One region of the Rosettibacter primus genome, then DNA from elsewhere that is predicted to be linked to it. Evidence: riboswitches for the same ligand, from Rfam matches in the RefSeq annotation. Region 1 holds a riboswitch; the other holds the start of a gene.
What was found. Region 1 has a riboswitch for thiamine pyrophosphate ahead of thiC (phosphomethylpyrimidine synthase ThiC). Riboswitches for the same ligand answer to the same signal wherever they lie in the genome.
Positions count from the first base shown of each region.

Region 2: linked by a shared signal. The riboswitch ahead of VJY32_RS01245 (TonB-dependent receptor) and the one ahead of thiC (phosphomethylpyrimidine synthase ThiC) in region 1 are both predicted to bind thiamine pyrophosphate.

Region 1 covers NZ_JAYKGK010000001.1:497,035-501,486, forward strand. Annotated here, with positions in the region: gene thiD (bifunctional hydroxymethylpyrimidine kinase/phosphomethylpyrimidine kinase) at 1-312, opposite strand, end outside; gene VJY32_RS02155 (AIR synthase family protein) at 320-1,387, opposite strand; gene thiC (phosphomethylpyrimidine synthase ThiC) at 1,390-2,688, opposite strand; TPP riboswitch at 2,767-2,882, opposite strand; gene VJY32_RS02165 (multiheme c-type cytochrome) at 3,305-4,452, shown strand, end outside.
Region 2 covers NZ_JAYKGK010000001.1:272,023-276,474, forward strand. Annotated here, with positions in the region: gene VJY32_RS01245 (TonB-dependent receptor) at 1-1,558, opposite strand, end outside; TPP riboswitch at 1,638-1,733, opposite strand; gene VJY32_RS01250 (LysM peptidoglycan-binding domain-containing protein) at 1,794-4,361, opposite strand.

The sequences.
Region 1 (4,452 bases):
AATTAATTTATTAATATTAAATTCATGAATCGCAGAAGCTACATTTTCAATTATATCTGAATTAGAAAGCATACCTGTTTTTGCAGCATCAACACCAATATCTGAGATTATAGATTTAATTTGCTTATAAACTAAGAAACCGGGTAAATCATATACAGATTCGATTCCTTGTGTGTTTTGGACAGTAATGGAAGTGATAGCACTAGTGCCATAAACATTTAATGCCATAAAAGTTTTCAAATCTGCTTGAATGCCTGCACCAGCACTGCTATCACTTCCTGCAATTGTTAATACTTTTGAAATTGTTTTCACTTTTACTCTAATTAATTTTCATTTCAAAAGCTTTTGCTATTGCTTGCCAGAACGGGTCTACTCGTGGATGTTCTAATTGTTTAGTTTGATTGTTCTCAACAATCCATCTTCCCTTTTCTAAGGGAAGTATTTCACCAACTACAGCACAATGAATTCCTTTGTCACTTAATTCATTAATAAGTAAATCAACTTTATGCGGTCTTACAGTAATTACTAATGTCCCCTCACTAATTGAAATATAAGGGTCCATATTGAATAGTTCGCATACAGATTTAACTTCTGGTAAAACGGGAATTTTATCTTTATAAATAATAATCCCTTTATTACTTGCTTGAGCTACTTCATAAACACCACCGATTACACCGCATTCTGTTGCATCGTGCATTGAAGTAATTCCTTCTTCTCTAACTCCAATTTTAACTGCTGTCAGCGCATCATCAACTGTGCTCATTTTATAAAATAAATTTTCAGCCTTAAAAAATATTTCATCACCTAATTTTTCTTTAATGTAATTTTTAAATGTATTGGCAAAAATTCCTACAGCTTCGATTGCTGCTCCTTTAGTGATAATAACAGCATCACCAACTTGAGCCATATTTGGAGTTAGATATTTATCTTTAGGTCCAAGTGCAATAAAGGTAGCGCCACCAACCATTGGGTAATCTGTTCCAGTATATCTTGCAGTATGACCTGTAATTACAGCTGTTCCATATTTCTCACATTCGTGATGAATTACATTCCATACCTTTTCAAATTCATCTTCGGTAATGCTCATGGGTAAATTAAAATCAAAAACTGCATAAGCTGGTGGGAATCCACTTGTTGTAACATCACTTGCTAAAATATGCCATGCGAACCAAGCAGCCTTTTCCCAGCCATATTGTGGAACAATATAAATTGGGTCTGTAGTAATTGCCATTACTGTTTCGTTCGATACTTGAACAATACCAATATCAATTCCATGATGAGGAGGAACCAATACATCATTTCTTTTTGCACCAAGTTGAGGATAAATATAATGATTAAAAAATTCAGGACTAATTTTCCCAATAGCAGGAAATTCAGCTTTTTTCATATTTATACCTCTACTAATTTATTTTTACGAATTGTATTTTCAACCAAATTCATTGGGCAGAAAGGACCGCACATTGAGCATGCATCAGTTTTGCTTGCTCTTTTTTCAAAAATTTTCTTTGCTTCGTTGCCATATAAAGCTAATTCAAATTGCTTATCCCAATCTAATTTGTAACGAGCTTCGCTCATTTTTTTATTTCTTTCAAGAGCATCTTTATTTCCTCGAGCTATATCAGCAACATGAGCTGCAATTTTAAAAGCAATAACGCCATCTTTCACATCAGTTACTGTTGGAAGACCGACATGCTCTGCAGGGGTTATGTAGCATAACATATCAGCGCCATACCAGCCGGCAAGCGCCCCGCCAATTGCACCTGCAATGTGGTCAAATCCTGCTGCTACATCAGTAGGCAGCATTCCAAGAATATAAAAAGGAGCATTCTTAGTAAGCTTTTTCTGAATTTGCACATTTGTTTGTATTTCATTAAGAGGAATGTGACCTGGTCCTTCAACCATCGTTTGAACTCCAGCTTTGCGTGCTCTTTCTACCAATTCACCAATTATCATTAATTCTGCAATTTGTGCTCTATCTGTAGAATCATTCAAACTTCCGGGTCTTAATCCATCACCAAGAGACAATGTCATATCATATTCATGTGCAATCTCAAGAAGCCTATCATAATATTTATATAGAGGGTTTTCTTCTTTGTTTTTAAGCATCCATGCAGCTATTAAACCGCCACCTCGAGAAACAATTCCCGTAATTCTATTTTCGTTTTGGTATCTTCGTAATGTTTCAAAAGTAATTCCACAATGAACTGTGATATAATCAACTCCCTGTTTACCGTGATCTTCAATTACTTCGAATAAATCTTCATCGGTCATATCATAAATTGATGATCTTTTAGCAACTCTAAATTCAGCTTCATAAATGGGAACAGTGCCCAATGGGACTTCACAAATATTTAAAATTTGTTGACGGATAAATTGTAAATCGCCGCCAGTAGATAAATCCATTAAAGTATCTGTGCCATATTCAATTGCTATTTTCGCTTTTTCAATTTCTTCATCAATATTTATATAGTCATAAGATGTACCAATGTTGGTATTAATTTTTACAGAAAGTGATTCACCAATACCTGTAAATTTATTGAGATTATGATGATTTATATTGGCGGGAATTACCACTTTCCCTGAACTTACAAGTTCACGGATTTCTTCCGGATTTTTGTTTTCTTTTTCGGCAACATACAGCATAGCATCTGTTATTTTGCCTGCGCGTGCAAAATCTAATTGAGTCATTTGAGCCTCCATCATTTTAGTTATTTATTTAACACCGATGGAAGCAATGGGGCAGGATAATTTTGGCTTAAAGAAGGGAATTTTTATTCTTTACCTTCCCTACGCCGGTATTACCCGGATCAGGTTCAAAAGGCCGAAGTCGCATTCCAGACTTCCTCTCAGCCGGGTTGTCCCCAGCTTCCTCGGTAATACTTTTTTATTTTATGTCAATAAACTAATAGAATTTTTAATATCAACTTAGAATTTTATATGGACAAGATTTTGCAAATATTAAAAACTAATTAAAAAATATTAATAAGAATCATCATGATGTTCTTAATTTATCATTTGTTAGTGTAATAAAATTGTCTTTTTCTTCGACACTTAAAAATTTTTACATCGACAAGTTAGTTTTAAACATTCAATTTATCAAGAATGCTAAAAAATTTTACATCTTATTTACTTTGAATAAAATTTGTTGATTAAAATTCCCCTAAATTATTTCACAAAAAAATTTAAGAGTAAGACAAAATATTTCATATCATTTTTCAATTTCATAATGCTAAAATAATTATTGTATTAATTGAAGTTTCTATTTATGTTGTGTTCAGATTGTTCAATATTTTATGGAGGGTATATGAAGTTCAATAAATTTATTTTAATAATTCTTACATACAACATTATTTTTTTTAATATTCATGCACAGACAGGACTTGGCACTTTCAAGTATGATGATTTTAAAACACCTGAGTATTGTGGTTCAGCATGTCATACAGATTTTTATCAGCAATGGAAACAAGCAATGATGTCGCAGGCATATACTCATGAATGGGATGAAATAGAATATTTTAAGTTAGCTGTACCTCATGCCGAAAAAGATGAAAAGGTTGCAGAAGTAAAAGCAGGTTGTAATGGTTGTCATTCACCGCTTGCATATGTTGCAGGAGATGTTCCTCCGCCATTACCAAGTAAAAATTCAAGAGCAAATGAATCTGTATCCTGTGAAGTTTGTCATAGCATCGCTGGTTATGCTGGCGACACACCATATAATTTTAATTACATAATGAAACCTGGCAGAACCAAATTTGCTTCTCGTAAACCTGAAATTTTATCTCCTGCACATGAAATTGAAGTAAACCCATTACTGAAGTCAGGTGATTTTTGTGGGATTTGTCATAATGAAAAATCTCCTTATGATGTTTGGGTTAAATCAACTCATCTCGAATGGAAAGAAGGACCTTATGCAAAAGAAGGTGTTCAATGCCAGGATTGTCATATGCCAAAAGCAGAATTCAAAACTGCTTCGATGGGGGCTAAGTATCCTGATGCAAGACTACATCTTTTTCACGGAGCTCATGACCCCGGAAAAGTTCAAGGTGTTATTGAATTAAGAATTAATCCTGATATTAGAGAAGTAGAACCTGGAAGCGTTGTTAAATTTACTTTAGCTTTGTTCAATCAGAAAACTGGACATAAGTTTCCAACTGGTTCAGTTGAAGATAGAATCGTATGGCTGCATGTTGAAGCAGTAGATTCAAAAGGGAATGTTTATCATATACCTGTAGATAAAAAAGGTTTTGAAGGTGAAGAATATACAATTGGAAGTGATGTTCTTGCTTATCAAGATATGGGCATTGCACTTAATGACCCTAACTTCAAAGGTGTTCAAAGAGATGGAATTCCTATAGGTGATAGAATTTTTAGAATGCCATATTTTGACCCTCAAGGAAGAATGACAATTCAACAATGGAATACTGCATCACTCGGAGTTGATTATAGAATTGG
Region 2 (4,452 bases), 230 kb from region 1:
TTATTTTATATTTATGATAAGATAATTGAGCTTCAGCAAGTATGTTGATATTTGAAGTAAGCTGATAATTTTCATTTACAAAAAAACTCAGTATGTCTTTTCCACCTTCATAGTAATAATAACGGAAATCTTTAGTTAGACCTTTCGGCAAATTTTCACCATAATTAATACTTCCCCAGTGAATAGAGTTATGTAATCGAAGTTCTCCGCCTAATATCAATTCACCATTATTATGTTTAATACTTGCTCGAGGGATCCAACCCCATTGTTTATTTTCAACCATTGCACGAATCAAAACATTCCCGGGATTTTCAGTTGGATAAAATCCATTTTCTTTTGTTAATCTGAAATAAGTAGTATCTGCCCATGAACCATCATAATCAAAAAATCCATTGCCCAAAACTAAAAACAAAGCAGAGTTAAATGTTACATTATCATTCAGTTTAAACTCATTTAATAGTTCAAAATGAGGTTGTGAGAAATTTTCAATTTCATCTGGTCGTCTTTCGAGTGTGTAAGTATAATTTTTTTCATCTGCTTCCCAGTAAGAATAATTTGCTTTACGAAGATTTCTATCTTTTATGGCAAATTTTGGTAAGCCTGTATATGCAAGACCATCAGCAATTGGTCCACCAAAAATATTGATCTGTGTAATTAGATTGTCATCGTAACGAACCGCAGATAAATGATAAGATTTTAAATCAACCCAGCTCGAATTGCGATATCCACTGCTCAAAGTTTGAGAAAGCTTAGCATAAATTGAATATTTGTTATTAATTAATCCACTTGAAACAGCGGCAGAATATTTTCTTGTATTAAAACTTCCAATTGAAGAAGAGAATTCCACACGAGGCTGGTCGGAGTAAGTTGATGTAATAATGTTAATAGCACCACCAATTGCAGCATAACCTGCTATACCAGAACCTGCTCCTCTTTGCACTTGAATTAATTCTGTGCTTTCAAGTAAATCTGGGAAATCAATCCAGTAAACATTATGATCTTCCGGGTCATTTTGTGGAATTCCATTAATAGAGACTGAAATTCTGCGCTGGTCAAATCCTCTAATACTCAAATAATTATATCCAAGCCCATTTCCATTTTCTGAATAAAAAGTTGCTGATGGAGTATAACTTAATATTTCTGGTATGTCTTGATAAGTATATGTATCGGCAATTTTGCTGCGTTCAAGTTTAGTAAAACTTATCGGTGTTATACCAGATTTAGCAATTGTTCCTTTTACAAGAACAGTTTGACTAGTTATTAATTTACTTTCAAGGAATATATTTTTATCTGTTAGTTTTAATAGTTCTTCAATTGAGATTTCCTTTGGTTCATAACCAAGATACGAAATCAATAATTTATCAGAACTTTTGAATTCTCCTTTAAGAATAAATTTTCCATTTTCATCTGTACTTGTGCCGATATGTGTACCTTTAACTATAACATTTGCTAAATATAAAGGTTGTTTACTAGAAGAGCTGAAAACTCTTCCATTTATTATAGTTTGTGCATAAATATTATTTAATAAAAACAAAAAAAGAATAATTAAGTTTTTCATTTTTATTCCTCCTTCCCTTGCAAATGCAAGATTTTTAGAAATAAAAAAGCCGTTTTTGAGGAAAACGGCGTAACTTAATTATTCTTTGTTACCGTTTCCCTACGCTGGCATTACCCAGATCAGGTTCGAGGGTATAATCTCAGCCCCATTTAATGGAGCACCCCTAACGACTTTTTTATTTTTAAGAACTAATTAGTTAAATAAATTTTCAGTGCAAATGTAATCAATTATTCTTTTATTTTCTAATCTTAAGAACCTGGCCAATTTTTACTTTGTCACTTTTAAGATTATTCCATGAAATTATATCAGCAACAAGAACTTTGTAAAGTTTTGCAATTGTCCAGAGCGATTCACCTTCTCTAACTTTGTGAATCTGAACTTTTTCAGTAGTATTATTTTTTGCAATAAGATCTTTATTTGTTGACTTAACTTTTGATTTGGTATCTACTTCACTATCCGAGTAAAGTATCAATGTTTTTCCAGCAACAATATTATTATTTTTTAAGTTGTTCCATCTCTTAATATCATTTATAGTAACATTAAAGTTCTGTGCAATCTTACCAATTGAATCCCCTTTCCTGACAACATATTTAACAACATTTGAATTTCTTTTAACAGTGTTATCACCATATGAACGAATGTCTTCATTGCCATGAACAGTTAAGACTTGTCCTAATCTAACTGAATTTGATTTTAAGTTATTCCACTTTTTAAGCTGAGCTATTGTAACTCCAAATTTTGTTGCAATTTCGCTTAATGAATCTCCTTTACGAACTTTATATTTTGTTGTTGTTTTATTTGATGCAGAATTCAATGACATATTTCTTGTGTTACCAGAATAAACAACCAATTTTTTCCCTTTATAAATATTATTGCTTTTCAGATTATTCCATTCTTTCAATTGAGCTACTGTTACTCCATATTTAGCAGCAATACTTGATAATGATTCTCCGCTTCTTATTTTATGCTCAATCCATGTTTCATCAGAGTTTACAAATAAAATTTCGCTCTTTTCTTTTTCGCTCATTTCGTTAATTCTGGAATAATAATCAACTTTGTCTTTTGGAACATAAATAGTCAATTCCTGACCTACTTTTACTGTGCTTGTATATGGAAGATTATTCCAGTTTCTTATGTCCGATACTCTTACATCAAATAAATCAGCAATATCAACAAGATTATCTTTACTTTTCACAATATAGTTAACTGGAATTTTTCCTTCAGGAACTATAAACTCGACGGAATCTTCCAACATAGCTGAATAAAGCTGAGCATACTTATCATCATTTGTAGAAGTTGTAATTTGAAGTTTGTAAGAAGGGTTATTATCAAGTGAAGTAATTTCTTCTTCAATAGCTGGAAGCATATCGGTATTTATTGGGAGGTCATCAACATCGATATTAGATTTAGGAATTTTTAATTCAATACCTGGAGTCAACTTTTTTCGTGAAGAAATTCCATTAAATTCTGCAAGTTGAGAAATACTCACATCATATAAATTAGCAATTTTATATAAAGTTTCTCCTGCTTGAACAGTATGAATAACATATTGACGTTTTGCATCGTCGGGTAAATTTTTAAGATTTTGAGCAAATACATCATAAACTTTAGAAGGAATTTTTAATGGATAGCCGCCATCATAATTAGGCGGGGTAACATTTTGTGTTAATTCAGGATTCATATCACGTAGTAAATCAACACTAATTCCTGCACATTTTGCAAGAACATTCAAATCGATAGACTCATTAATTCTATAGACTGCATAATCATGAGGTTTTTCATACTGAACATCAGTAAAACCATATTTTTCAGGTTGACTTGCAATCAATGTTACAGCAATATATTGCGGCACATAATTTCTTGTCTCTCGTGGTAAATAAGGAAGTATTTTCCAGAAATCACTTGACCCAGCTCTTCTCATTGCTTTACGTACTCTTCCTTCACCGCTGTTATAAGCTGCAAGTGCTAAATACCAATCTCCCAAAGAATAATATAAATCGCGAAGATGCCGTGCCGCAGCCCGAGTTGCTTTTTCAGGGTCTTTTCGTTCATCAATATAAAAATTAATTTCCAGGTCATAAAGTCTGGCAGTACCTTTCATAAACTGCCATATTCCAACAGCTCTTGCCCAGGAACGAGCAATTGGATTTAATCCACTTTCAGGCATGCTAAGAAAAATTAACTGCTGCGGAACTTTTTCTTCTGCAAATATTTTTGCCATCATTGGGAAAAATTTACCAGAACGAGAAAGCCATGTTTCTATATATCTTCTCCCTCTTCCAGTAAAATATTCAATATACTTTTCAACATATTTATTTATTTCTAAAGGAAAATCCCCAACTATTACTGTAGTATAATTATCATCAATTACTGCAACAGAATCTTCAAGCATTGGAATTTCAGGAATTCTTTTATTCATCCATTCTTCAAGTGCACTTATCGATGTATTTTCTGGCAATTCTTCTAAACTTTCAACATAACTTTGATAATCATCTACTATTGCATTCTCTAACTGTATGAAAGTAGAATTTTCTTCGATATTAGGATAATAACTAAGTTTGTTAATTGTCGATAATGCAGATTCATAATAATTCAAAGCTTCAACCTTAAAACCCAATCTTTGTTTATAAAGAGCTTTCACATAATCCCTGCGTGCATTTTCTAGCATTTCGTTTACAATTGATTGAATTCCCGATGTTTTAACGGTATCTGAAATTGTTCGGCTTGTTTTTGTTGTTGAGTTAAGTGAACCGCATGCATTAATAAGTAGAACAATAATCGGTAGGAATAGTATTTTTTTCACACACACTCCGTATTTGAATTTTGTTTGCAATTTAATGTCTTATGAAAATTTTGTCAAGTAAATACTTAAAAAGTTTTATTATTTATTTCAA